Regions from separate parts of the Arsenophonus sp. aPb genome, predicted to be linked through region 2. Evidence: predicted binding sites of a transcription regulator. Region 2 holds the regulator's gene; the other holds the start of a gene.
What was found. The regulator Fur, encoded in region 2, represses iron uptake genes when iron is present. The targets are predictions, from matches to a motif close to ATAATAATGAGAACNACTATCAA.

Region 1: the regulator Fur is predicted to act here: its motif matches at 5,373-5,395, upstream of sufA (Fe-S cluster assembly scaffold SufA).

Annotation. Positions count from the first base shown of each region.
Region 1 covers NZ_CP123499.1:1,706,064-1,721,538, reverse strand. Annotated here, with positions in the region: gene ydiK (AI-2E family transporter YdiK) at 368-1,477, opposite strand; partial or broken gene QE177_RS07655 (FAD-binding and (Fe-S)-binding domain-containing protein) at 1,691-4,747, shown strand; gene QE177_RS07650 (hotdog fold thioesterase) at 4,744-5,154, shown strand; gene sufA (Fe-S cluster assembly scaffold SufA) at 5,473-5,841, shown strand; gene sufB (Fe-S cluster assembly protein SufB) at 5,854-7,353, shown strand; gene sufC (Fe-S cluster assembly ATPase SufC) at 7,398-8,144, shown strand; gene sufD (Fe-S cluster assembly protein SufD) at 8,119-9,438, shown strand; gene sufS (cysteine desulfurase SufS) at 9,440-10,696, shown strand; gene sufE (cysteine desulfuration protein SufE) at 10,728-11,156, shown strand; gene QE177_RS07615 (L,D-transpeptidase family protein) at 11,237-12,154, shown strand; gene QE177_RS07610 (major outer membrane lipoprotein) at 12,343-12,579, opposite strand; gene pykF (pyruvate kinase PykF) at 13,139-14,551, opposite strand; gene QE177_RS07600 (hypothetical protein) at 15,045-15,475, shown strand, end outside.
Region 2 covers NZ_CP123499.1:988,490-1,003,964, forward strand. Annotated here, with positions in the region: gene ubiF (3-demethoxyubiquinol 3-hydroxylase) at 1-1,159, shown strand, start outside; tRNA gene QE177_RS04200 (tRNA-Gln) at 1,866-1,940, opposite strand; tRNA gene QE177_RS04205 (tRNA-Gln) at 1,979-2,053, opposite strand; tRNA gene QE177_RS04210 (tRNA-Gln) at 2,090-2,164, opposite strand; tRNA gene QE177_RS04215 (tRNA-Leu) at 2,193-2,277, opposite strand; tRNA gene QE177_RS04220 (tRNA-Met) at 2,284-2,360, opposite strand; gene QE177_RS04225 (ROK family protein) at 2,873-4,093, opposite strand; gene nagA (N-acetylglucosamine-6-phosphate deacetylase) at 4,109-5,269, opposite strand; gene nagB (glucosamine-6-phosphate deaminase) at 5,365-6,171, opposite strand; gene nagE (N-acetylglucosamine-specific PTS transporter subunit IIBC) at 6,522-8,543, shown strand; gene glnS (glutamine--tRNA ligase) at 8,755-10,419, shown strand; gene QE177_RS04250 (hypothetical protein) at 10,636-11,619, shown strand; gene QE177_RS04255 (hypothetical protein) at 11,780-12,052, opposite strand; gene QE177_RS04260 (hypothetical protein) at 12,425-12,598, shown strand; gene fur (ferric iron uptake transcriptional regulator) at 12,911-13,378, opposite strand; gene fldA (flavodoxin FldA) at 13,535-14,068, opposite strand; gene ybfE (LexA regulated protein) at 14,256-14,537, opposite strand; gene QE177_RS04280 (type I secretion system permease/ATPase) at 14,719-15,475, opposite strand, start outside.

The sequences.
Region 1 (15,475 bases), 720 kb from region 2:
CAGAAAAAAAAAGCCTATCATGGGCTGACAGGCAAAGACTACACACAGCAATATTCTCTAGGTTTCATCATTTTTATATTGCATAATAATGCCAAAAATAAATGAAACTAATAATTCATAAACAGGTTAATCTATAAGCATTATATTAAGATAACTCTAAGGTTTTATCACTAAGAATTATCTCAATAAAAATTTTACTTTCAAGTGTAATTATATAAGATTATTATTTAATCATATTAATGTTAAAATTAATGGAATTTAATTACGTTCAATTAATCGATATTTTGGTAAATTTTTAACAGAACAATTTTCAAATAATTTAAGTATAATGATTAACAACAATATTAATTAAGACAATCTTTTTTATTTAAGAATCATTCTTATATAAATTAGTTTTGGTTAAATTGTTTGATAATTTGGTTGGTTTCTCGACCTCATTCATCCAGGCAGTTAGTAAATTATGCGAGACAGCTAAAACTACTGGGCCAATAAAAAGACCAATTACACCAAATGATAAAATTCCACCAATAACGCCAATTAAAATCAGGATCATTGATAAATTCGCACCCATCTTTATTAAGATAGGACGTAGTACACCATCCATTGTTGCGACAATGATGCTCCATACAATCATAATAATGGCCCAGCTGGTATCGCCTGACCAGAATAACCATATTATAGAGGGCACCATAATCAATAAAGGGCCAAGTTGGGCAACACAACATACAAAGATAAGAATTGTTAATATTGCAGCGTAAGGAACATCTGCTAAAGCTAAACCAATACCACTGGTAATCGCTTGTATTAATGCGGTTACAACAACACCTAATGCAACGGCACGGATTGATTGACCAGCGAGTAGAATAGCCGTATCGCCTCTTGTACCAGCCAGGCGAATGGCAAAATGTCGGATACTTGATATAACACTTTCACCTTTTAGATAGAGTAATGCACTAAATAGTAACATTACGATAAGATGAAACATAAAACGCCCGGCATTAATAGCTTGTGCTAAGAACCAACTGGTTGCTTCTCCAACATAAGGTTGTAGTTTAGCAATTAATGTGTTGCCACCATTCGCTACCAGTGTATGCCAACCATAAAAAAGTTTATTACCAATAAAGGGGAGATTTTTTAACCACAATAACTCAGGTAATCGAATTTCAGCCGGTGATTTGGCCCATTCAATTAGTGGGCCACTATTTTGTATAATGCTACCAATTAAGATTGCAAAAGGAATAACGAATAATAGGATTACTATTAGTGTCATCGCTATACTGGCTAGCCATTTTTTATGCCATAGTTTGCCTTCAATTTTTTTAAATAATGGCCAGGTTGCAATAACCACCATGCCTGCCCAGAGAAAACCAAGTATGAAAGGTTTTAATACCCAAAAACATGCTGTTATCATCAATAAAATAGCAATTATACTAAATATAAATTTGGGTAGATCATTAGGGGATTGCGCTTTTTCCATATATTAGCCTAATTATAAAAAATGACCGGTAGATATTCTCGATTGTCTATTAGATCAATAATCATGTTTTTGTAACTAATAAAAGTAGGGTGATAATGGAAACTGTATTGTTTACAAAATGTTAATTGCCAAAGTTTATCTGGTATGTACTCTCAATCAAAGATAGTACATAAAATGCAAAGTGAACACTAATTAAAAAGAGTTACTAATATCATGATCCCACGTATAGGACGCTCTCACCAAATCAGTCAACAGATAACGAAGTACTTTACTATATTAAAAGAGCAAGGTTTTAGCGGTGATTTAACGACTAGTTATGCTGAACGTTTATCAATGGCAACAGATAATAGTATTTACCAGCTTCTCCCTCAAGCTGTTGTCTATCCACGTTCGACTAGTGATGTTCAACTCTTGGCAAAACTAGCCAGCCATAAACAATTTCAGTCATTAACCTTTACGCCTAGAGGAGGTGGCACCGGGACCAATGGTCAGGCTTTGACTGAGGGTATTGTGGTTGATCTGTCGCGCTATATGCAAAAAATTTTGCAAATTGATGTGTCACAAAAATGGGTTAGGGTCGAAGCGGGCGTGATAAAAGATCAGCTTAATCAATTTTTGGCACCTTACGGTTATTTTTTCTCACCAGAATTATCAACCAGTAACCGAGCCACTTTGGGTGGCATGATTAATACTGATGCATCAGGTCAAGGTTCATTAGTTTATGGCAAAACATCGGATCATGTATTGAGTATTAAAGCCGTTTTACTGGGTGGCGAGGTATTAGAAACCTATCCAATGCCAGTTGAATCGGCGGAGTGTATTTCACAGCAGCAATCAACTATTGGCCGTATATATCGCACCGTTTATCAACATTGTCGTCAGCAGCGACAGCTAATTCTGGCTAAATTCCCGCGTTTAAATCGTTTTTTAACCGGTTATGATTTGCGTCACGTGTTTGACGATAGTATGACTCAATTTGATTTAACTCGAATTTTAACCGGCTCGGAAGGAACGCTGGCTTTCATTACCGAAGCTAAGCTAAATATTACCCCATTACCTAAAGTAAGACGATTAGTTAATATAAACTATGACTCATTTGATTCAGCGCTACGTAATGCACCGTTTATGGTGGCAGCCAATGCTTTATCAAGTAGAAACGGTAGATGCTAAAATTCTCTCTTTAGCGCGTCAAGATATTATCTGGCAGTCAGTAAGTAAATTGGTTAACGATGTGGATGAAAAAAAATATCAGCATTAAATATTGTTGAATTTAGTGGGGATAATGAAGAAAAAATTAATCAGCAATTAACCAGTTTATGCTCGCAATTGGATAAGCTAATCCAAGCAGGTAATTCTGGCATACTTGGTTATCAAATATGCCCTCATTTAGCAGATATTGAACGTATCTATACGATGAGAAAAAAAGCGGTTGGTCTATTGGCTAATACTAAAGGGTTAGCAAAGCCAATACCTTTCGTAGAGGATACTTGCGTGCCGCCAGAGCATTTAGCCGATTATATTGCTGAATTTCGTGCGTTGCTTGACCGTAATAATTTAGCTTATGGCATGTTTGGTCATGTTGATGCTGGAGTATTACATGTTCGCCCGGTAATGGATATGTGTGATCCTCAGCAAGAAGTATTAATGAAGCAAATTTCTGATCAAATTGTTCAACTTACAGCTAAATATGGCGGCTTATTATGGGGAGAACACGGCAAAGGTTTTCGCTCCAGCTATGGCCGACAATTTTTTGGTGACAAGCTTTATCAAATACTTTGTCAAATTAAAACTGCTTTTGATCCCTTTAATCAATTAAATCCAGGCAAAATATGCTCATCGCTTAATGTAGAACGTCCGTTAATACCGATCGATACAGTGAAAAGAGGGACTTATGATCGCATCATCCCTATTGATGTAAGGCAAACTTTTGAGCGTGTCATGGCATGTCATGGCAATGGTTTATGTTTTAATTTTGATGTTAATAGTCCAATGTGCCCTTCGATGAAAATATCACAACAACGCATTCATTCACCTAAAGGAAGGGCAACTTTAATGCGAGAGTGGTTAAGGTTACAGGTTAAGCAAGGCGTAAAGCTAGCGTTATTTGCCGAGGATATCAATAGTTATAAACTCTCTTGGCCGCAAAAAATAACACGCCTATACCATACCTTGCGAGCTAAGTGTGGACAATATGATTTTTCCCATGAAGTAAAAGAAGCGATGGCAGGCTGTTTAGCCTGTAAAGCGTGTTCAACTCAATGCCCAGTTAAAATTGATGTTCCCACTTTTAGAGCAAAATTTTTAGCGCTCTATTATAGCCGTTATTTGCGACCAATCAGTGACTATGTTGTTGCCAATATTGAATTGACTTTACCGTTAATGGCAAAACATCCACGTTGGTTTAATTTTATTTTACAGCAAAAGTGGGTACAAACTTTGGCTCACAGGGTGATTGGATTAACAGATTTTCCCCAGCTTTCTACGCCCAGCTTACAACAACAATTGGCTGCGCATACAGCATTATCACTGTCATTGTCGCAGTTAGAAAGTTTACCAGAAGAGAAGCGCAGCCAATTTGTTTTAATCGTCCAAGACCCCTTTACCAGCTATTATGATGCTAAGGTTGTTGCTGATTTTATCCATTTAATTGAAAGATTAGGTTATCGGCCGATATTATTGCCCTTTTCAGCTAATGGAAAAGCGTTACATATTAAGGGATATTTAACCCGTTTTGCCAAAACAGCACAAAAGACAGCGGATTTTCTTAACCGTTTAGCTAAATTATCAATTCCTATGGTCGGTATCGATCCAGCTTTAGTGCTCTGTTATCGCGATGAATATAGTCAAATTCTCGGTAATAAACGTGGTGATTTCGAGGTTAAATTAGTTAATGAGTGGCTGATAACAGCATTAGCGTCAAAGCCCGTATCGAAGTTAACAACTGAAAAATGGTATTTATTAGGGCACTGTACCGAAATGTCATTGTTTGCTGCTAGTGCTCAGCATTGGATTAAAATTTTTGCTCAGTTTGGTTGTCAACTTATTAATGTGAATGTTGGCTGTTGCGGCATGGCAGGAACTTATGGTCATGAAGTTAAACACTTGGCAAATTCAAAGGGAATTTATGCCTTATCTTGGGGAAATCAATTACAAAAATTACCCCAAAAACGTTGTTTAGCAACCGGCTATTCCTGCCGTAGTCAAGTAAAACGAATGGAAAAGGAAATAATAAAACATCCATTACAAGCATTATTGGAGATTATTAAATGATTTGGCAACGTCCTTACACCCTCGAAGAAATTAATAGTTGGAGTAAAAACAGCATGTTATCTCATTTGGGTATTGTTATGCTAAGTATCAGCGATGATACGATTGAAGCAACTATGCCGGTTGATCAACGTACCATGCAACCCTTTGGATTATTACATGGTGGTGCTTCGGTGGTATTAGCCGAATCCTTAGGCTCGATAGCCGGTTATCTCTGTACTCAAGGTGAGCAAAAAGTGGTGGGTAGCGAAATTAATGCCAGCCATATTAGGTCAGTATCTTCAGGCAAAGTGCGTGGCGTATGTAGTGCGATTCATCTAGGGCGACGGCAACAAATCTGGTCGATAAAAATCTTTGATGAACAATTAAAACTGAGCTGTATTTGCCGTTTGACAACCGCAATAATTTAATTGTGCGTGATTAAGAACAAAAGTAGATTTTTTTGCAACACTTTTTGTTCATCTGAAACATTTATAACTTTGCTAGTTAATTTTGTTTTTTTTAATTTATTTATCAATAAGTTAAGGTATATAATAAATTGGGAATTGTGAAATTATAGTAAAATAAATGCCACTTTTTGCTGAAAAAATACGCTAATAAAAATATCCTCTTAAAATAAATGGTTGAAGTGAGAAATGTTATCATTACCATATATAGTATTAAGCAAAAAAAGTCTAGTTACTTACATAGTATAATATAGTGAAAATATTAGTTTAGTGAGGTCGATAATGGCAGAGCATGTTGATACTTTTTCTTTAAATGAAACAACCTGGCAGGGCCTTACCATGACCGATAAAGCGGCTGCTCAAATTCGTAAATTAATGAAAAAAAATCCTGCTAGTCAAGGATTATCTCTTAATATCAAGCAATCAGGCTGTGCAGGATTTGGTTATGTCATTGCATTGATTGATAATCCAACCAAAGAATATTTGCTGTTTGAAAATAATGGCGCCAAACTTTTTGTACCTCTAAAAGCAATGCCATTTATTGATGGTACTGAGGTTGATTATGTTCGTGAGGGACTTAATCAAGTATTTAAATTTAATAATCCTAAAGCTCAGCACGCTTGTGGTTGTGGTGAAAGCTTTGGCATTTAAGCGAATTAAATTATGTCACAGCGTAATATAGAAATTGGTGATGATGTTCAACAATGGTTAACGGAGCATCGTTATAAAGAGGGTTTTTTCACTCAAGTTGCAACGGATGAATTAGCTAAAGGCCTCAATGAAGAGATTATCAAAGCCATTTCAGCCAAACGTAATGAACCTGATTGGATGTTACAGTTTCGTTTAGAAGCTTATCAACATTGGTTGGGTATGGAAGAGCCGCACTGGCTTAAAGGCTATTATCCTGATTTAAACTATCAGGAATATAGTTATTATGCGGCGCCATCCTGTAATGGTTGCGATGAAAATTGTCACGCTGAAACTGATTTATCAGCAGACGAGAGTGATGCCCATAGCAATAATTATCTGACGACAGAAGTTGAAGAAGCATTCAATAAACTTGGCGTGCCAGTACGTGAGGGCAAATCGGTTGCGGTAGATGCTATCTTTGACTCGGTTTCAGTTTCGACAACTTATCGTAGTGAATTAGCAAAACTGGGTATTATTTTTTGCTCTTTCGGTGAAGCAATCCAACAATATCCTGAGTTAGTAAAAAAATATATCGGTACGGTTGTTTCTAATCGAGATAATTTTTTTGCCGCATTGAATTCTGCTGTCGCTTCTGATGGCACATTTGTTTATGTGCCAAAAGGTGTTCGTTGCCCGATGGAATTATCAACCTATTTTCGTATTAATTCTGCTAAGACAGGTCAGTTTGAGCGCACTATCTTGGTTGCTGATGAAGGCAGCTACGTTAGTTATATTGAGGGATGCTCTGCGCCAGTGCGAGATAGTTATCAATTACATGCTGCTGTAGTTGAAGTTATTATACATAAGGATGCTGAAGTAAAATATTCTACCGTACAAAACTGGTTTTCAGGGGGTGAAAGTGAAACTGGTGGAATTTTAAATTTTGTCACCAAACGCGCCTTATGTGAGGGTGAAAATGCCAAAATGTCCTGGACGCAGTCTGAAACAGGATCGGCAATTACTTGGAAATATCCCAGTGTTATTCTACAAGGGGATAATTCAGTGGGCGAATTTTTTTCAGTTGCATTAACCAATGGTAATCAACAGGCTGATACTGGTACAAAAATGATCCATATTGGTAAGAATACGCATTCCACTATTATTTCCAAAGGAATTTCAGCTGGCCGCAGTCAAAATAGTTACCGCGGTTTAGTAAAGATTTTACCGACTGCAGAAAATGCCAGAAATTATACCCAATGTGATTCTATGTTAATCGGCACTGAATGTGGTGCGCATACCTTTCCTTATATCGAAGTAAAAAATAGTAGCGCACAGTTAGAGCATGAAGCCACGACATCTCGTATTGGTGAAGATCAACTCTTTTATTGTTTACAACGTGGCATTAGTGAAGATGACGCCATTTCCATGATCGTAAATGGTTTCTGTAAAGATGTCTTTTCTGAATTACCGTTAGAGTTTGCTGTAGAAGCGCAAAAATTGTTAGCAATTAGCTTGGAACATAGTGTGGGTTAATAGTTCCTATTAAAAGAATACTAAGTTATTCAAAGGCCAATGAAATGTTAAGTGTTAAAAATTTAAATGTCAGTATTGAAGGTAATCAAATTCTTAACGGATTAAACCTAGAAGTAAAAGCGGGTGAAGTACATGCCATCATGGGGCCTAATGGATCAGGTAAGAGTACTTTATCAGCCACACTAGCGGGACGTGAAGAATATCAAATAGAGCAGGGTGAAATTTTATTTAAAAATAAAAATTTACTTGAGTTATCGCCGGAAGAACGCGCAGGAGAAGGTATATTTTTAGCCTTTCAGTATCCAGTGGAAATTCCTGGCGTAAGTAATCAATTTTTTTTACAAACTTCCGTTAATGCCGTCAGAGAATACCGTCAACAGCCACCACTCGATAGGTTTGATTTTCAGGATTTTATTGAAGATAAAATTGAACTGCTTGATATGCCGAAAGATTTACTTACTCGATCGGTTAATGTCGGTTTTTCTGGTGGTGAAAAAAAACGTAATGATATTTTACAGATGGCAGCGTTAGAGCCCGCATTATGTATTTTAGATGAAACGGACTCAGGTCTTGATATTGATGCTCTAAAAGTAGTGGCTAATGGCGTGAATTCACTACGTACTGCTGAAAGAGCATTTATCATCGTTACTCACTATCAGCGCATTTTGGATTATGTGCAGCCTGATTTTGTTCATGTTCTCCATCAAGGTAAAATTATTCAATCAGGTGATTTTACATTGGCCAAAAAACTGGAGGTACAAGGCTATGGCTGGCTTATTGACCAACAGTGAAAGAGTAGAAAAACAGCGTCAAGTCAACCTATTAAATCAACAGGCGCTAAAAAGTTTTGCGGCACTTTTTTATGCCAGTAAAAGAGCGAATGAAAAACAAGCTCAAGCTTATTGGCAGCAAGTAGAAAAAATCGGTTTTCCGTCCTTTCGCCATGAAGAATGGCATTATACGCCATTGGCAAAAGTACTTAACGCGCAATACCAATTAAATAGTGATAACGTTGACACAATTACTGCTAAGCAATTAAAACAGTTGGCTATCTCCATTGATGGCTGGCGAATTGTTTTGTTTAATGGATATCTTATTCCTACGTTAAGTAGCGATAACTTTGGTCCTTATCAAATTAAAATGATAGATACGTTGGCACAGCCTCTGGCGCCTATCGTGAACGATGAAATATTTCTCTATTTAACTGAAAGTCTAGCCGCTCAACCCTTATTGATTAAACTAGCCGCTAATCAGCAGGTCGAAAAACCGCTTTATATATTGAATATTACCTCTGGTACAAACCGAGCTGGTTATGTTAACACTAGTCATTATCGCTATCATTTAGAGATTGGTGCTAATTGCAAATCGCAAGTTATCGAACATTTTGTTTCTATTGATGATAAACCGCATCTAACGGGCAGCCGGTTAACCGCTAATATTGGTGATAATAGTCATTTCAGTCATATCAAACTTAGTGTCGAAAACAACCAAAGTAACCACTTTGCTCATAATGACATTTTGTCAGGGCGAGATAGTCAAATAAAAAGTAGCGGTATTTTTATCGGTTCAGCATTACTTCGCCATCATACCAGCGTGAAGTTAAATGGAGCAGGTAGCAGACTAGCGCTTAATAGCTTATTGTTGCCACAACATAGCGAAATTGTTGATACCAGAACTTATCTTGAACATAATCAGCCATTTTGTGAAAGTCGCCAGTTGCATAAAACGATTGCGCTGGATGAAAGTAAAGCTGTTTTTAATGGTATGATTAAAGTCGCACCACCGGCACTTAAAACCGATGGTAAAATGACAAATAACAATTTGTTATTAGGTAAATATGCAGAAATTGATACCAAACCACAATTAGAAATTTATGCAGATGATGTCAAGTGTAGTCATGGTGCTACAATAGGCCGTATTGATGATGAACAGCTGTTTTATTTACGTTCACGGGGTATTCATCTCAATGATGCAAAACATATGATTATGGTTGCTTTTGCGGCTGAAGTCATTGAATCTATTGATAACGAAGGGGTAAGTAATAAGGTAATGGATATTATTCAGCAGCGTTTAGCAGGGATTTAATATGACATTTTCAGTGGCATCCATTCGCAAAGATTTTCCTATGCTGGCAGAAAAAATCAAGGGTCAACCGTTGGTTTATTTAGATAGTGCTGCTAGTGCACAAAAACCGCTACAAGTAATTGAAAAAGAAAGACAGTTTCTTTGTCATCACTATGCCGCTGTACACCGAGGGATCCATAGCTTAAGCAGTGAAGCAACCGCGATGGTTGAAAATGTTCGCCAGCAAGTCGCTGATTTTATTCATGCTGCTAATGCTGAAGAAATTGTTTTTGTTAAAGGAACAACAGAAGGCATAAATTTAATTGCTAATAGTTATGGCCGTAGTTTTATCGAACCAGGCGATAATATTATTATTAGCCAAATGGAACATCACGCTAACATCGTTCCTTGGCACCTGCTTGCTGGCCAGATTGGTTTTGATATTCGTATATTACCTATTAATCATGATGGAAAATTAGTTTTTGAACAATTAGATAAGCTAATCGATGGCCGGACTCGATTACTCTCTTTTACCCATATGTCCAATGTTTTGGGAACCGTTAACCCAGTAAAACAGATTATTGCCTATGCTCGCCAGTGTGCAGAAAAAAAAGCAGCGCAGTTGCATATTTTACTTGATGGTGCCCAAAGTATTATGCATCAAATGATCGATGTCCAAGATCTAGATTGTGATTTTTATGTTTTTTCCGGCCATAAACTGTATGGACCTACTGGAATAGGTGTTTTATATGGTAGAGAGGCATTATTAAATGCTTTACCGCCTTGGCAAGGTGGTGGAGCCATGATTGATAAAGTCAGTATGACCTTAACTGAGCTCTCAAAAATCAATATTAGCTATGAAAAGGCACCATGGCGATTTGAAGCCGGCACGCCAAATATTGTTGGCATTATTGGCTTAGGTGAGGCGTTACGTTATGTTAATAATATTGGTTATCAACAAATATCTGACCATGAGAACGCATTAATGCAGTATGCTATCCATCGTTTAAGTATGATAAACTCTTTGCGTTTTTACGGTTCAGAGGAGCGCCAAGGGGTTATTGCCTTTAATTTAGGTGATCATCATGCTTATGATGTCGGCAGTTTTTTAGATAATTATGCTATTGCTATACGAACAGGTCACCACTGTGCGTTGCCATTGATGAATTTTTATCAAGTACCAGCCATGTGCCGGGCTTCCCTAGCGGTTTATACAACTAAAGAAGAAATTGATATTTTGGTTGAAAAACTACAACATATTGAAAAATTACTGGGTTAATCTGTTTTAAAGTATATATAAGGGTAGAATGATGTCAGCCTTACCTGATGAGAATAAATTGTTGCGTAATTTTTCACGTTGTCAAAACTGGGAAGAACGATATCTTTATTTAATTGAATTAGGGGAAAAATTATTACCACTGAGTGATCAACAAAAACAAGTAAAAACCCAGGTCTCAGGTTGCCAAAGCCAGGTTTGGATTGTTATGCAGCCGGATAGTGACGGCCGGATCCAGTTTGCGGGTGATAGCGATGCAGCTATAGTTAAGGGCTTGATTGCATTAGTAATAATTATTTTCCAAAATAAAACTGGACAGCAAATTTTGACTACAGATAGTAAAACATTTTTCCAAAAGTTGTCATTAGAGCAGCATTTAACGCCATCAAGAAGCCAGGGATTGCATGCTATGATCAGAACAATCCACCAGAGAGCCGAAAAAATTATCCAATCAAGCACTTAAACATTTAGTTAACTACTGATATTATTAAAGTGACGCTTATTCATCCGATAAACTTTGTACGTTCCTTAGGAGGAAAAAGTATGAAGAGAATTCTATTCTTTATCGGCTTGTTGTTTTTAAGCGGGCTGACTGTCAATGTCAGTGCTGCTGAATACTCCTTGCCATCCACTACAGCACGCTTAATTGGGGAAAATAGTCATTATGTGGTGCCTAATGATGGGCGTCCATTGGAAGCTATTGCAAGTGAATTTCAGATAGGTTTGCTTGGTATGTTGGAAGCTAATCCAGGTACCGACCCTTACTTACCTAAAGCCGGTATGACATTGATTATTCCATCGCAAATGTTATTACCGGCAACTAAGCGTGATGGAATCATTGTTAATTTAGCTGAGTTGCGACTGTATTATTTTCCTAAAGGGAGCAATAAAGTCATTGTTTACCCTATTGGTATCGGCCAATTGGGCGCCAATACGCCTAAAATGGTGACGACTGTTAGTCAATTAATTAAAAATCCAACTTGGACGCCGACAGCAAATATCCGTAAACGTTATGCTGCCGATGGCGTTATTTTGCCAGCAGTATTTCCAGCAGGGCCTGATAATCCAATGGGGCTGTATGCCTTACGATTATCTTATGGTAAGGGGCAATATCTGATCCATGGTACTAATGCTAATTTTGGTATTGGATTACGGGTTAGTTCCGGCTGTATACGTTTAAGACCTGAGGATATACAAGCATTATTTTACTCTATACCGGTAGGAACAAGGGTACAGGTAATTAATGAACCCATTAAGTACTCTAAAGAGCCTGATGGAAGCTATTACATCGAAGTTCACCAACCGTTATCTAAAAGGGAGTCTGATGATCCGCAAACGATGCCATTAATTTATAGCAATGAGTTTAAGGCATTTTTGCAACAACCTGGTATTGATCAAAGATTAGTTGCTCAAGCCGTAGCACGTCGCTCAGGAATGCCAGTAAAGGTAAATAAGACATAAATTAATATTAGATGGTGATGCGTAGGGTAGATTTGCTATTTTTTATAAAAAATAGTGGATTTATCAATAATCAAATAATGATATTATTAAAAAATGGTATTATTAAAAATTAGTTGTATGTAATAAATAATAAGGCACCCATTGGGTGCCTTATTAATATATCGAGTGATCCGTTAAATGCAATTGGATTACTTTTTATATCTACGAACTTGATTATCCAAACGTTGATTAGCACGAGCAGCTTCATCTTTAGCAGTCTGAACATCAGTACGTAATGACTGAACGTCATTTGATAGTTGATCGACTTTACCGTTTAACGTTTGAACATCTGAGGACAGTTTGTTAATTTGGCTACTGTTTGAACAGCCTGCTAACAACGCAGAAGCCAGAACGATAGAGCCCAGTACAACTTTAGTACGATTCATTATATTACCCTCTAGATTTAGTTAATCTCCAAGTAGCAAGGTAAGTATTACACATTCCTGGCAAAACAGAGAATAAATTTCTGTCTCTAACTTTGAATTATTAGATCTTTTTCAAATTCAGGCAGAATACTTACTTATTCTTATGCTAGTACTTAATTAGAATATTTTCTACTTAAAATCTGACAAGTTGTTTAATAAAATTAAGAAAAGAGAATAAATTTGTTTATTTTTTGCTCATTTTGCTTGCGTGGACACCATTTTTTAATTATCTCATTGGGTTATTTTGTCAAATATTTTTACCGCTGATATAAAATAAAATTAACGCGATAACAGTTATTTTTTAAATAACATGTCGATTATGATCTTTTTTGCTGGAAATATTAGTTTAGGGTTAATAGAATGAGTTTTAAATAAATACGCAATGGCAAAAGTAGCTAATGGGCTTTTCGATTATAAATTACCAATATTACATATTTACGATCCAATATTTCTTTATTAAAAAAAGAAAAAATAAATTCCTCGCTATTTTATTCAGAGGAATTTATTTTTGTTGATAGAATTATAAAATATGGACAGATGAGGTATTTGTTGTACCGCTAGGCACTAATGCACCTGAAACCATAACAACAACATCACCTTTGTCAGCCATATTATTTGTTAAAGCAACTTGTTTACCAATACGATAGAAATCGTCTGTAGAGGCAATTTCTTTGACTAATTGCGGAATAACGCCTTTAACTAATAATAATTGACGGGCAGTTTCTTCATTGGTTGTTAAAGCAAGGATCGGAGCTGTAGGAAAATATTTGCGTACTGATTTTGCTGATTTACCGCCGTAGGTTGCTACGATAATCAATTGCGAGTTTAACTTTTCCGCCATTTCAACCGCACCGCGGCAAACCGCTTCAGTAATGCGTAATTTTTGGTTTATTTTGCTATCATCAATTCGGCTTGGCATAACCCGATCGGTACGATCGCAAATAGTCGCCATAATTTTTACTGCTTCGATAGGATATTTTCCTTTCGCACTTTCGCCAGATAGCATAACCGCATCAGTACCGTCCAAAATAGCATTGGCCACATCACCTGCTTCGGCACGAGTAGGACGAGGGTTTTTGATCATCGAATCTAACATTTGGGTGGCAGTAATGACGATTTTACGAGCAGCAACGCATTTTTCGATCATCATTTTTTGGGCAAAAATAACTTCTTCGACCGGGATCTCGACGCCAAGATCACCGCGAGCCACCATAATCCCATCAGAGGCCTCTAAAATTTCATCGAAGTTGTTTAACCCTTCTTGGTTTTCAATTTTAGCAATGATTTGGATATTTTTACCACCATGCAGCGTTAGGTGGGCGCGGATTTCTTCTACATCAGCGCGTTTACGGATAAAGGAAGCAGCAACAAAATCAACGCCTTGCTGACAACCAAAAATGAGATCTTGTTTATCTTTTTCTGCCAGTGCGGGCAAGCCTATCGATACACCAGGTAAATTAACGCCTTTATTTTCACCTAAATCGCCATTATTAAGTACCCGACAGATGACATCACTAGCGGTAACCGATAAAACTTCCATACCGATTAAGCCATCATCAACCAGGATAGTATTACCTGGCTTAAGATCACTAGGTAAACCAACGTAGGTCACAGCAACGCGCTCTTGATTACCAATCACTGAGGTATCAGTGGTAAAGATAAAATTTTGTCCAGCGGTTAGCGATACATCCTTGCCATCTTCAAGCCGCATTGTACGGATCTCTGGTCCTTTGGTATCTAATAGTATGGCAGCTTGTTGATTTTTTTGGCGACAGACAGCACGAAGGTTTTTAATGCGTTGACCATGTTCTTCATGATCACCATGTGAGAAATTTAGCCGCATGACATTCATGCCAGCATTAAGTAATTGTGACAGTTTTTCTTCAGATTCAGTTTTGGGGCCGATAGTACAAACAATTTTGGTTTTTTTCATGACAATTAATCTACAGGTTTTATAGCAGTATTTTATGAATTAATTGCGGTGTTTATATCAGTTTTTTGCTTTGATATAGGTTATACGCCGTAACAAATAGCTAAAAATCCACTGGTATTGAATAAAGATAAAGCAAGGGGCACAAGTATAAATATCATGCGTTATTATTGCAACTGGCCACTAATTTGTCAGTTGCATCATTGAATAATATATAACGAATTATGATATTGTAGTTAGTACTATTCATGCTATCAACGAAAAAGCAATATAAATATAATCCAACCGCAGGGTATTTGTTAGCAGATAACAGCGCCGGTAAAATTTATCTGAAATGATAAAATTTAGCTGAAAATATTCAGCTATGCTAACTGTTTATTTATATACTAAATAGGGAATAATTTCATTTGACCCTAAATAAAATTGAATATTTGATATTTAATTTTATTAAATTGTGTTTAGATAAATAATTATAAACGAATCAAGGAGGATATTTATGATTAATCAGGTTAATTATACTCAATCAAATACCCGTGCAGCTATTCAGATTGGTGCGGTGGGTGGTATTACTATTTCTTCATCAGGGCTAATGGATTCTCAGCTGGCACAGCAAATCCGACATGTTAGTAATAGTCATATCGATTGGCAGTCAGCTATGATGAATAGTGAACCAGAATCAAGCGCTAGCGCTGCCCAATCGACTAGTGCAGATCGCCTAACGCTCTCAATGCAATGCACTAATATTCGATCAGAGGATGACCAGCGAGTACCTAATATGACCTTGAATATGACTGTAGGCGTTGATCCTAATATCTCGCTGTATTCGCCTCCAGAGACTTTTCTTGATCTTGGCAGAAATATTGCTAATTATAGCGCTTCATCGTTTAGTGAGTCTAATGATGAATTACCTGAACTAGAAAGTGCTTC
Region 2 (15,475 bases):
TGACATTGTAGTCGTTGGTGCGGGTATGATAGGCGCAGCCATGGCAATTGGATTAGCCAAAGAAGGTTGGCGGATCCTGTTACTTGAACATACTAAACCGGCACCTTTCGATCCGTTAGAGCAGCCTGATTTACGTGTTTCAGCGCTGAGTTGTACTTCCGTGGATTTACTCAAGCAACTTGGTGTGTGGAATAGTGTTTTAAATATGCGCGTTGCCCCATATCGAAGATTAGAAACATGGGAAGGGGAAAATACACATGTAATGTTTGAAGCAAGCAGTCTGGGTTTACCTGAACTGGGTTATATGGTTGAAAACCGTATTTTGCAATTGGCATTATGGCAACAATTTTCTCAATATCCCAATCTTACCTTGCTATGTCCGGCTAAATTGGCCGCAATGCAGCGTCACCATCAACAGTGGAAAATTACCTTAAATAACAATCAGCAAGTGTTGGCAAATTTAATTATTGCTGCTGATGGTGCTCATTCACAGGTGCGTTCTTTGGCTGGAATTGGTAGTAATGGTTGGCAATATGGTCAATCATGTCTGCTTATTACGGTTAAGATGGAACAACCACAACAGGATATTACTTGGCAACAATTTTTTCCTTCTGGCCCGCGAGCATTTTTGCCTTTATTTGATCATTGGGCCTGTTTGGTTTGGTATGATAAACCTGCCCGAATTAGACAACTGCAAGCTATGTCTTTGGAGCAACTGAAGCAAGAAATTATTTCAGCTTTTCCAGCTCGCCTTGGCTCACTGCAAGTTGTTGCTAAAGGTAGTTTTCCACTGAACCGCCATCACGCTAATCGTTATGTTGACGAGGGGCTAGCGTTGATTGGCGATGCTGCCCATACCATCAACCCACTTGCCGGACAGGGAGTCAATCTCGGTTACCGTGATGTTGATAGTCTATTAAAGGTGTTGATTGATGCCAAGGCGCATTTATTACCTTACTATGATCGAAAAACTTTAGTGATATATCAACAGGATAGAATGCGAGATAATAAATTGATGCAGGCAGGTATGGATGCTATCTATACACTATTTAGTTCCCAGTTAGCGACGGTAAAAGCTGGCCGAAATTTAGCCTTAATGGTGGTACAACAGCTAAGTAGCGTTAAGAAAAAGGTACTTAAATATGCTTTAGGTTTATGAAATAAAGATGGTTGTTATGCTATTTTCTGACTGCTGTGTCGTGACACCTTGTTCTTTAGATAGAGAAGAATGTCAAAATTAATTAAATTGTGAGATGGATCCAAAAACCATCATTTTTGTTATTCTTTTATGAGTCACGTGTTATACTGCTATATAGTTATTTGTTTTTATTCATAAAGTTTATCGTCCTTACTGGTGTTGGCAGTCCAACTTGGCATATGTTTTTGTCTATTTCTATCATATTAAAGTGATCTTAATAGCTATATTTTGATATTTTTTATTTTATGCGTTTGAAGTAAATCGCCGCTGTTTTTCAGCGGCGTTGTTAATTTGGTATCTACCATCTACCATCTATCTGTTATTCTCATATTGTCTCAATATTATCTATCTTCTTTTCTCTAACTATTTATAACGCTACATACTAATTTTTTGCCAGCCTAAGGGACTATCACGATAAATAATAAAAGTAATAGATAGTCATTTTGCGATGATAGGTCACATTGTTTGAATAAATTAACAAGTAATTTTTAATCAAAACTTTTCAGGTGCTTCTATTTTGGAGATTTTTACCCTTAGCGACGTTTAACTAAGCCTTTAGAAGTTATGCTAGTAAAATTATTGTTAATAAAAAATTATTTTTTACATCTAGCTTATTCTTTTTGAATTCTGTTAGGTATTTTTGATTTGTATAATTGATTGAAAATAATGGCTGGGGTACCAGGATTCGAACCTGGGAGTGCCGGAATCAGAATCCGGTGCCTTACCGCTTGGCGATACCCCAATCGGGGATAATTGATATAATAGTTAAAATTTATAATATGGCTGGGGTACCAGGATTCGAACCTGGGAATGCCAGGATCAAAACCTGGTGCCTTACCGCTTGGCGATACCCCAACTGAATAAACGATAAACTAACTAACATCTATAAAGTGGCTGGGGTACCTGGATTCGAACCAGGGTGTGCCAGGATCAAAACCTGGTGCCTTACCGCTTGGCGATACCCCAACAAGATATAAACAATTTTTATAAAGAATGGTGCGGGAGGCGAGACTTGAACTCGCACACCTTGCGGCGCCAGAACCTAAATCTGGTGCGTCTACCAATTTCGCCACTCCCGCAAATTATGGTGGCTACGACGGGAATCGAACCTGTGACCCCAGCATTATGAGTGCTGTGCTCTAACCAGCTGAGCTACGTAGCCATCTTTTTGCACAACCTTTATCGGCGTTGCGGGGCGCATTATGCGTATATCGCCCCGAATCGTCAACAGATTTTTTTACGATTTCCGCAGAAAAATATCTGTTTGTTTGGGTTGTAATCACTTTGTCGATAAAATCGACAAAAAATAACGGTGTTATTGCCAAATAATAATAGCTTGATATGTCAAATATAAAAACTAATTGAGTTAGCTATTTTTGCTAATCAAATAAGCGATGCTTTTTACTTCAATGGTGGTGATAATTTTCATTAACAACCAAACGCATTTATTAATTTATTGAGATAAAATGTGATAGTCATTGAGCTATTTATTAGTGAGCGAAAATGAACAAATTAGCGCAAAATATTGTATCTATGCTGCTACTTTTTAGCGATTAATAATTGCTGTTGTATATTAAAAATTTTTTTAATTAAAAGAAAAATGTGTTATTTGCAGCATAATTTTTTATATTCCCGCTAATAAAAAGCATCGAACGATGTATTACAACGTTATTGCTATTCAAGCAAATGTTGCAAAAGTTCGCCATTTAACATAGCACGTTTAGTTAAGGCGAAAGCGCCAATCGCTGAATTATGTACCAGTTGTGAAGTAACAATCGGTAGATCATTACGAAAATCTTTTAGTGCTTGGGTTTTGATACAGTTTTGCATGGCGGGTAGGAGAACTTTTTCGGCTGCTGTTATTTCTCCTGCAATGACGACTTTTTGCGGATTAAATAGGTTAATAATAATGGCAATTGCTTTACCAAGATGATGACCTACGTGTTTAATTACTTCAATTGCTAACGGATCGTTTTTATTTGCTGCCTGGCAAATTGCTTTAATAGAACAATTATTTGGTTTTAATTGGCTTGGATAATTTTGTTCAAGTTGTTGCCTAATTCTATTTTCAATAGCGCTATTAGCTGCAATTGTTTCCAGACAACCAAAGTTACCGCAATGACACCGTTCTCCTAATGGATCTATTTGTATATGGCCGACTTCACCCAGGTTGTAACGGTTGTTTAATAAAATTTCACCTCCCATAATCACACCAGCTCCAGCGCCATGATGGATGCGTACAAAAATTGAATCGGCGCAATTTTGTGTTGCACCGAAATAATGTTCTGCCAGTGCAAAACTACGAATGTCGTGACCGATAAAACAGGTCATTTTGAAATGCTCTTTCAGATTACGCAGTAACTGCCAGTTATGTACTTTTATATGGGGCATATAATGGACAATTCCTGCTTGTGGATTGACTAAACCAGGTAAAATAACTGAAATAGCAATCAACTCGCGATTAGGGCGTTGATGTTGTTGAATGAAATTTTCAATAGCTGCAATTAAATGATTTTCTATTTCTTGTTGGCCGGTTTCGGGTAATGGTGAATGCGCTTCAGCGAGCATTTTGCCGTTTAAGGCGTAAAGTGCTAATGTACAATCACGACGACCCAATCTCACGCCAATGCTATGAAAAAGGTGATGTTCAGAAATAATTGAAATGGGTCGGCGACCACCAGTGGAGGCTTGTTGGGCGACTTCTTTAATTAAACCGCGCTCAAGTAATTGGCGCGTTATTTTGGTTACACTGGCAGGCGCCAATTGGCTCTGTTCTGAGATCTGAATTCGAGAAATAGGGCCATTTTGATCAATAATTCGATATACTACAGCACTATTTAATTGTTTAACTAAATCAATATTACCAATTTGTTTCAAAATGTAATTGTGACTCATCAGTATATATGCTCGTTACAGTTTGATTTCACGGCCATTAACAATGGTTTTATGGATAATGAAGTCGCGATTAAATACCATAAGATTGGCAACTTTATCTTTTTCTATGCTCCCAAGTTTTTTGTCGACACCAATAGCACGAGCGGGATAAAGTGTGGCCATTCGTAGCGCTTCATCTAATGCAATACCTACATGTTCAACACTATTTTTCACAGCATTTAACATCGTTAACGATGAACCGCTTAATGTACCATTTTTATCAACACATAATCCATCACGATAATATATGGTTTTACCTGCAAAGGTAAAATAATCCATTTCATTGCCATTAGGATCAAGTCCAGCAGGTGCGGTAGCATCTGTTACTAAAATTAATTTATCGCCTTTTAATTGTTTACTATCACGAATATTAGCCCAGTGAACATGTAATCCATCGGCAATAATTCCTGCATATACATTAGGCGTATTATAAATAGCGCCAACTAATCCAGGAGCTCGACCTGAAATAGCAGGCATAGCATTGAAAAGATGAGTTGAGAATTGAATACCGGCCTTGAAACCATTCTGTGCCTCTTCGTAAGTTGCATTGGAATGACCGGCTGAAACAACAATACCTGCTTCAACTAATTGGTGAATATATTTTTCGGCAACGATTTCTGGTGCTAAAGTAATTTTAGTGATCACATCAGCATTTTGACATAAATAGTTGATCATTTCGGCCGAAGGCTTACGAATATATTCGGCATTATGTGTACCTTTTTTGACTGGGTTAATGTAAGGTCCTTCAATATGTAGCCCTAATGCCTGGTTTTTATATTTGGCCAGATAGTCACGCATCGTTTCTATTGCTGTTTTAATCAACGAATCAGGGCTGGTGATCAATGTAGGTAGGAAGCTGGTACAACCATGTCGTTCATTGGCTTTTTGCATAATTTCCAGCGTCTTAATTGAGATATCTGCTAGATTATCATTGAACTGTACACCACCGCAGCCATTAACTTGTAGATCAATAAATCCTGGCGCTAGAATGGCATTTTGTAGATCATGAATTTCAATATCCTGAGGTAATTCTGCTATTGGACAAACGTGTTTTATTTGTTCTTTTTCAATAATAACTGCATGATTGTCCAGTTTTTCATAACCTGTGTAAATAATGCAGTTGGTTAATGCATACATGATGTTTTACTCTTTTGTTATGGACAAAAAATAGGATAATCTATCGAGTTATTAGCCTATTTTTAGTCGATAGTATTAAATTTTACTATCTTAATTTAACTAGCAAATTGATTTATAATGTCAGATTCTAATTGACGGAAATATTTTAAAGTTTTTACTTTTAGCTCAAGGGTTGCTGGTTCATCACAAACCAGCGCTGATTTTGCATGCATTTGTAGGCAGCTAATCGTCCACATATGGTTAATCGAGCCTTCTACCGCAGCTTCAACAGCTAATGCTTTATTGGCACCGGTTGCTAGGACTAAAATTTCTTCAGCATCAAGTAAAGTTCCTACACCAACCGTGACGGCATATTTAGGCACTAGATCAATATTGTTGTCAAAAAAACGGGAATTTGCCTGTCTGGTTTCTGGTGTTAGCGTTTTGATCCGGGTTCGAGAAGATAGCGATGAAGCGGGTTCGTTGAAGGCAATATGGCCATCACTACCAACACCCCCCATAAATAGATGTATTTTACCATAAGACTTGATTTTATCTTCGTAACGTTTACATTCAGCATCAATATCTTTTGCATTACCATCAAGTAAATTAATATTATTTTTCGTGATATCGATATGGTTAAAGAAATTTTCATACATGAAAGTATAATAGCTTTGGGGATGATCTTGCGGGATCCCGACATATTCATCCATATTAAAAGTAACCACATTTTTAAAACTAACTTTACCCGCCTTAAAAAGATTAATCAGCTCATGATAAGTAGCGAGTGGTGTTCCGCCTGTGGGCAGTCCTAATATAAATGGATGTGCAGCCGTTGGATTGAATTGATTAATTTTATTTGCAATATAATTAGCGGAAAAAATACCAACATCTTTTGCAGTTGTTAGAGGAATAAGCCTCATTATTTTTTTACCTCACTTAATTTTGCTGCATATCAGCTATATTTTAATGATTTTATATTATTCTTTGCTATTAATTCAGTTTTTATAACGCAAAGATTGTCTATTTGTTAACGTCTGAAATCTAGTAAAATAAGATATTTTTCACAAAAAAAAAAGATTTTTTGTTTAGCCACTATTTTAATCAAATAACAGAGTGACATTTAGACTTTTATCACAACTTTAGCTGATTTAATTTGTGATGCAAAATAATTAGGTCTAAGTGACTTAATGATAATATATGCAAAAAATTGAATATTTATAATATTTAGCCATAAGAACTCAGCAATGAGGTTATTCAAGGGGAAAACAGAGTGAATGTGTTAAGTTATTTGCAGCGAATAGGTCGTGCTCTTATGGTACCTGTTGCTGTGTTACCTGCCGCTGCGATTTTAATGGGGATTGGTTATTGGATTGATCCTAACGGCTTGGGGGCTAATAGTACCATTGCCGCTTTATTGTTCAAATCAGGTGCGGCAATTATAGATAATATGTCAACCCTGTTTGCAATTGGTGTTGCTTATGGTTTGTCGAAAGATAAAGATGGTTCTGCGGCATTAACCGGTTTTGTTGGTTTTTTAGTGGTAACCACCCTATGTTCTCCGACTGCTTTTTCGATGATCATGGGCGTTGCTAGTGAGCAGGTCCCAGCGGCATTTAGCAAAATTAATAATCAGTTTATCGGGATATTGGTCGGTGTATTGGCTGCGGAACTTTATAATCGCTATAGTGGTGTTGAGTTACCAAAAGCTTTGTCGTTCTTTAGTGGCCGCCGTTTAGTACCTATATTGACTTCTTTTTTGATGATCCTGGTGTCCTTCGTTCTGATGTATGTTTGGCCATTCATTTATAATGTATTAGTGGTGTTTGGTGAAAATATTAAAGATTTGGGTTCATTAGGCGCCGGTATTTATGCTTTTTTTAATCGTCTGTTGATCCCAGTTGGATTACATCATGCATTAAATTCAGTATTTTGGTTTGATGTGGCGGGTATTAATGATATTCCCAACTTTTTGGCGGGAGCTAAATCGTTGGCAGCAGGTATGGCCGAAAAAGGGATTACTGGGCGTTATCAAGCTGGATTTTTCCCCATTATGATGTTTGGTTTACCAGGTGCGGCATTGGCCATTTATCACTGTGCCCGCCCGGAAAATAAAGCAAAAGTAGCGGGTATCATGATGGCAGGTGCTTTCGCCGCCTTTTTTACTGGCATTACTGAGCCACTCGAATTCTCATTCATGTTTGTTGCGCCGATTCTTTATGTCATTCATGCGCTATTAACTGGATTTTCTGTTTATATTGCCGCAGCAATGCACTGGATCTCGGGTTTTGGCTTTAGTGCGGGTTTAGTTGATATGTTACTGCAGAGTCATAATCCATTAGCAGTGCATTGGTATATGTTGATTTTCCAAGGTTTAATTTTCTTTTGTTTGTATTATGTCATATTTCGTTTCGTGATTAATAAATTCAATTTAATGACTCTTGGTCGTGAAATGACAAACGGGGAGCAAGAAGTTGATGATTATGACAAAGATATCACGATCAGTGATAAAGATATTACCCATGAAGCATACCAATATCTTGCGGCGGCGGGTGGAACAGATAATTTAACAGTAATCGATGCTTGTATTACTCGTTTACGTCTAGGCGTTAAAACCGGTGATATTGTTAATGATGATTTGGTAAAAAAATTGGGTGCATCAGGCATTATTCGTTTAAATAAACACAATGTGCAAATTATTGTTGGAACGCGCGCAGAAATGATAGCAGAAGCAATGAAAAGGATTGCTGCAAGAGAGGTTGTTGCACCATCAAATTTTGTTGAGAAAGATAATCGACAATTAGCAGTAAAAGCAAAAAATAAACCTATAGGGCAAACGATTTTAACGCTGGTTGCGCCAGTTAGTGGTGAAATTTATTCCCTTGATGAAGTTCCTGATGAAGCTTTTGCTAGCCGTATTGTCGGTGATGGTTTAGCGATCAAGCCAACCAATGGTGAGGTGTTAGCGCCTGTAGCGGGCAAGATTGTAAAAATTTTTGCTACCAATCATGCCTTCTGTATTGAGACTAATGAAGGTGTTGAAGTGATCGTTCACATGGGTATTGATACTGTGGCATTAAAGGGGCAAGGATGCGAGCGTTTAGTTGTAGAAAATAGTGACGTAAAGGTAGGTCAGCCTATCCTGAAACTAGATCTACCTTACTTAGAGCAGCATGCTAAATCAATGATAAGTCCAATTATTATCAGTAATATTGATGATTATCAGGGATTGACAATAGTGGCAACGGGTGAAGTAATCGCGGGAATAACGCCAATTTATGATATATTGAAGTAATGTGTTTTATTATTATGATTTGATATAATAACCGTAGAATTAATAATGGATAAAAACGGGAAGGGTTATGAACCTCCCGTTTTTCCTTTATGCGCTTTTTATTAATTCAATAAAGCTTAATAATATGTGTTAATAAACGGTTGTTTCTAATTCGGATATCGTAGATGATAAAAGCGTTATTAACATGCTTTTGCATTGAGGAACTATGACAATGAATGAGGCAGATACTCGCCCAACAAATTTCATTCGCCAGATTATTGATGAAGATTTGGCTACAGGTAAACATACTCATGTATATACCCGTTTTCCACCTGAGCCAAATGGTTATTTACATATTGGTCATGCGAAATCAATCTGTCTGAATTTTGGTATTGCTAAGGATTATCAGGGTCAATGCAATTTGCGTTTTGATGATACTAATCCAGTTAAAGAAGATGTTGAATATGTTAACTCTATTCAAGAAGATGTGAAATGGCTAGGCTTTAATTGGAGTGGTAACGTTAAATATTCGTCAGATTATTTTGATGACCTTTATCAATATGCTATTGAGCTGATTAAAAAAGGCTTAGCGTATGTTGATGAATTAAGTCCTGATGCTATTCGAGAATATCGAGGAACTTTAAAGCAGCCGGGTAAAAATAGTCCATATCGTGATCGCAGTATTAAGCAAAATTTGCAGCTCTTTGACAAGATGCGAGCGGGCGGATTTGAAGAGGGTAAGGCCTGTCTGCGCGCTAAAATTGATATGTCATCTCCTTTTATCGTTATGCGTGATCCGGTGTTATATCGAATAAAATATGCCGAGCACCACCAATCAGGTAATAAATGGTGTATTTATCCAATGTATGATTTTACCCATTGTATTTCGGACGCATTAGAGGGGATTACTCACTCACTTTGTACCCTGGAATTTCAGGATAATCGCCGCTTATATGATTGGGTATTAGATAATATTACTATTGATTGTCATCCAAGACAGTATGAGTTTTCACGTCTAAATCTTGCCTATACGGTGATGTCAAAACGTAAACTAAATCAGTTAGTGGCAGAAAATAGGGTTGAAAGCTGGGATGATCCTAGAATGCCAACTATTTCAGGTTTACGTCGTCGTGGCTATACGGCTGCATCAATTCGTGAGTTTTGTCGGCGTATTGGCGTTACCAAGCAAGATAATACGGTTGAAATGGCAGCATTGGAGTCTTGCATTCGTGATGATCTAAATGAAAATGCACCACGAGCCATGGCGGTATTAGATCCGATAAAGTTAGTGATTGAAAATATGTCCGCTGATGAGCAAATGCTGACAATGTATAATCACCCGAATAAACCTGAGATGGGCACCCGTCAAGTACCATTTAGTCGAGAGCTTTATATCGATCGGGCTGATTTTCGTGAAGAAGCTAATCGACAATATAAGCGCTTAGTTTTAGGTAAAGAGGTGCGTTTACGTAATGCTTATATTATACAGGCTAATCGGGTTGATAAAGATGCAGCAGGTAATATTACCACGATTTATTGTACTTATGATGTTGATACATTAAATAAAGATCCTGCCGACGGGCGTAAAGTCAAAGGGGTTATCCATTGGGTAAGTGCATTACATGCGCTGCCAGCAGAAATCAGGTTGTATGATCGCTTATTTACGGTGCCTAATCCGGCCGCAGAAGAGGACTTTTTAGCCGCTATTAATCCAGATTCTTTAGTGATTCGGCATGGGTTTGTTGAGCCAAGTTTAATTACCGCGCAAGCTGGAAAAGCTTATCAGTTTGAACGCGAGGGCTATTTTTGTGCCGATAGCCATGATCATACTGCTGAACAGTTGGTATTTAATCGCACGGTAGGGTTAAGAGATAGTTGGGCAAAAATCGCCAGCTAAGAAATTATATCATTGATAATGACTATAAAAAGCGTGGTTGATAACCATGCTTTTTTTATTAAAAAGAAGAGAGAGTTTGTTTGGATAGTATATTTTTTTAAACAGAAAAATATGGCTTTTAGTCATAGATTTCTAGTTGGTTAAAACAAGATAACCACTCTTTGGCAAATATAATTATTAAACTGACCCATTGGCTATTAATAAGGATGTTATGCCATGCCAAACTTAATCAATTCAAACTATTTAGTAAAAAATGTGTTTTTGCCTAAGGAGTCGCAGCTAATATCCCCTAAGGACAATTTGCTCTCTCTATTAAAGACTATCCATAATAGTAATGTTGAGATATTACAACAAAAAACGTCGCTAAATGAGTTGCATACTTGCCAAAAATTAAGTCTCCTGTTAGATAAAGCCAGCATCAAGCAACATTATCATGATGCGTTATTAGCTGATTTTGTGTACAACCGTAACCTTGCCACATTAGAATCCACCCAATGGGGGATCGATCGTGAATTGGCCAGCTTCCTATCTAAAAAGACCAATATAAAACTGTATCCGCAGCATGGTTTATTAAACGATAGTAAAACCGGATTAGTTGCTTATATTTTTCACAATAAGATTAGGCAGGAAATTCGCTTGGTTTTTGGTGGTACCACCAGTGGTGAAGCGGTAAGTGGTGGAGCGCCGCGTTATATGAAGAATCCGAGAACTTTTATTAATCAATGCAATGCGAATATTAATAATGTGTTTGGTGACATTCCTGCTTGCTATAAGCAAGCTAGCCAGCTACTGCACAATTTGCAACTACTTATGCAACAGGAGAAATGGCAGAAATATAGTCTTTCAACCAGCGGTCATTCATTAGGCGGAGGCTTAGCGGCTTATTCTGCGCTAAAAGTATCTACTACAGAAAAGGCTATTCGAGCAGAATGTTTTAGCAGCGCTCAACTTGGCTTAGGTTTACAGAACGACTTGTTAGCGCAATATAGCAATTTAGCCAACTTAAAAAAAGTTAAGGGTAATATTAATCACTACTATGTTGATGGTGATATTGTGCCAAAGTTGGATAAATTTTTTGCCGTTGATCATATTGGTAGCGTTAATATTATTCCGCAGATAGCGGAGAAAAAAGATAGCGCCTTAGCCGCACATAGCAGATATGTAGCGCATATTCGTACTTTGTATCAGCAAGCAGTTTGACAACCTAGTTGCTACCACTTTTTGACCCTATTTTGATAAGTGTTAAAATATTTCTTTGATGTAATGAATACACTTTCAAGCCGTGCGCGCAGGATCGTAAAAGAGAAATAAACGTTATTAACGCTTCCATTGATAATCAAAATGGAAGCGACGATTAATATTAATCCTCGGGAATATTGCTAATTTGTTGTTCAGCAGATTTTTGTAGTTGCATTAAAGCAGGTAGCAAAATAGCAATAGCTGACAATCCATGACCTAATTGACATAGGCTTTCCAGAGAGAACTCTGATACTTTATTATCTGCCAAAGAAAGCAAGGTTTTCGCCAAAAAATGTAAATTATGGCATAATCCAGCGCAACACTCTTCGCTGCTGTTTGCTAACTGTAGGATATTATCGGTACTCAAATGTGAGATATCTAGCTTGCGAAGCACATTAGCTCATTCGGAAAAAAGAATATTGCTATCAGACAGCATTGTGCACCCCCAATGATTGACGACAGATAAGTAATAATGGAAACGTGGTCAATATCGCGTGGGCTTGCACTTTTTCTCTCGCCAATATGAAAATCAAACGTAATAACTGGCTTTTCGAGCCCATCTTATGGGTATGATAGTGAAGGAATGTATAGCGCTTTAGATATGTGTTTGTGATACTATTGGTACTAGCCATAGCATTAGCCCTGTTAATGTTGTGGTGAGAGGCTCGTAGGTGTTGGTAGCACCTGCGGGCTTCGTTGTTTTATGGTGACTGTATCATTACAATAATGGTTACCATCTAAACATCATAATATCTGGTAATTACCAATGTCAATACCAAAAGAAAAACGTTCGCCACAATATCAAATGCGTCTTACGGAGAAATTTCGTGAGCAGCTCGAAGAGCAGGCCAAAAAAGATGGTGATACTTCTTTAGCGATGTGGATCAAGCGTATCTTAAGGAAGGAGTTACGTAAGCGGGGAATTGAACCGCAAGGGTAAGCTGCATGTCAAGCAAGATGTTAGCGCTATAGCCTACAATAGGCCAAGCATATATTATTTGTTGTATCATACTTAAGGATATTATACATGAGCGATTATTTGTAGCTGAATAAGCTGTAACAGTGTTAGGCATAATACTTTTCAACTGATATCTCATTGTTTGCAAGGTAAAATGAAAAAATTGTTAAAATCTGGGCTAATTTTTAGGTTGAACAATAAAGTAAAATATTACGGTTAAATAAAAGGAGAAATACGCTTGCTATTCTCCTTTTATTTTCAATTGATTAATAACAAAAACAGTGATAGGCAGGGTTATTTTTCTTCTTTACTATTGCGGGCTGGGTGCCCCAAGTCGTTTTCATCACAATGGTCTTTTTTGGAGCAATGTCCATAGAGATAGAGACTGTGATTAGAGAGTTTAATACCATGACGTTCGGCGATGTTTTTTTGTCTTGTTTCAATCGATTCATCACTAAATTCAATAACTTTACCACAATCTAGGCAAATTAAGTGATCGTGGTGATGTTGTTGTGTCAGCTCAAAAACTGATTTACCGCCTTCAAAGTTATGGCGAGTAACAATACCCGCTTCATCAAATTGGTTTAGAACACGATAAACCGTTGCGAGGCCAATCTCTTCCCCCATATCAATGAGTTTTTTATAGAGATCTTCCGCACTGACGTGATGGCACTCTGGCTCTTGTAATACCTCTAAAATTTTCAAACGTGGAAGTGTTACTTTAAGCCCTGCATTCTTCAATGCTTTATTGTTGTCGGTCATGCGGATCCTACCTTGTTGCATTAGTAGTGAATTCAATAATATCAAAACATTGTTAACAGTAGCATACTGTTTCTTTCAAACTAATTTTACAATTATATATGTCTTAATATCATTACACAATTTGCAGGAATTATCATGTACAAAAAAAATTGGCATCTATCTATGGATGATGGCTGGCAATTCTAGCTCGTCGGATATTTGTTTTACCCAATTTTTCACCCGCTCATCGGTTAGTTCCGGTTGCCGGTCTTCATCAATGGCAAGACCAATAAAATGAGTGTCATCAGCGAGTCCTTTTGATGCTTCGAAGTGGTAACCTTCGGTTGGCCAGTGACCAATAATGCTAGCACCGTTAGGTTCAATAATCTCTTTCACAGTTCCCATTGCATCACAAAAATATTCCGCATAATCCTCTTGATCGCCACAACCAAAAATAGCGACCAGCTTACCTTCAAAATCAATTTCTTCCAATGTCGGAAAGAAATCGTCCCAATCACACTGTGCTTCACCATAATACCAGGTAGGAATACCGAATAGTAAAATATCAAATGCTTCAATATCCTCTTTACTGCTTTTAGCAATATCATGAATTTCAGCAATATCAGCGCCGCCAAGCTTTTCTTGGATCATTTTGGCAATATTTTCTGTATTGCCAGTATCACTGCCGAAGAAGATACCTATGATTGCCATAAAGTAAATAAACCTCTTAATTTTAATTTGCGTTGTTTAGTTATCTTATTGTTACTAATAGTAGTAATAGGAAAGATAATAACAGTTGATTAATAAATAATTAAATGACCATTATTTTGACGAAAATAACTGCATAATTCTGTCAATTTTGTGTGTTTTAGACAAAATAAACCAGTAAAACTGCAATTCATCGGTTTTTCTTTGCTAATTGTGTCAGTAATATTTGTTCTATTAGTTCACTACGGCTTATTTTTTGTTCTTGGGCTAGCATATTTAATGCCGCAACAGCCCGCTCATTGATTTTTAATTCGACACGACGTAAGCCTTTACTTTTATCACGTTTTAATTGATTACGTTTATTAATTTTTAATTGTTCATGTCGAGATAAGGGATTAGTTTTCGGACGCCCAGGCCTAAGTTCATCGGCGAATAGATCCCGGGTTGTGCGATCAGTCTGCTCTTTTGCCATAAATTTAAATGTTGATGGAAATTTGCTAGTTACTTAAAACAATCATACCCTAGCAAGATAACTATCGCTACTATCAGATAAAATATATCCTATTGATAAAGCAGCCTATTAGTGAGCAAGTGAAATTAGACATAGCCAGTAAAACAGATAAATGAGAGCTTACTGGCAACTTATGTCATGTTTAAGCGTTAATTTTTGCCTTTGATCCTATTTGCTGATACCAGAGTTGAGCATAAAACCCATTTAACCTGAGTAGATTATCATGGCTATCGCATTCAACGACTTGTCCTTCATTTATCACACAAATTTTATCAGCATGACGGATGGTATTAAGCCGGTGGGCAATACTAATTACTGTTCGACCAGCAGATAGATAATGCATATTTTTCATGATAGCGGCTTCTGAATCGTAATCTAGCGCAGAAGTGGCTTCATCAAGAATTAAAATGCGTGGTTGTGTTAACAGGGCACGGGCAAGCGCTATACGTTGCCGTTGGCCACCTGATAAATTCATCCCCCTCTCTGCTAACTGGGTATTGAAACCCTGCGGAAGTTGTTGAATAAAATCGAGTGCGCCTGCCATTTGCGCGGCCTGGGTCACGGCTTCGTCAGAAGTTGCCGGCTGGCTTAAGCGGATATTGTCTGCTATTGAGCCTGCAAACAGAATACTTTCTTGCAGTACTACACTCATATTAAGACGTAAAGCCATGGGATCAGTGACAGCCAGATCCATACCATCAATTGTAATTTGACCCTGCTGAGGAATATAAAGTCGTTGTAATAGTTTCGTTAAGGTACTTTTTCCGGATCCTGAAGGGCCTGTGATACCAATAAATTGTCCGGCTTTAATTGACAAGGATAGGTTTTGCAATACTTCTGGCATATCACTAGCATAACGAAATCTGATGTGATTAAATTCTATATTACCCTCAAGAGAT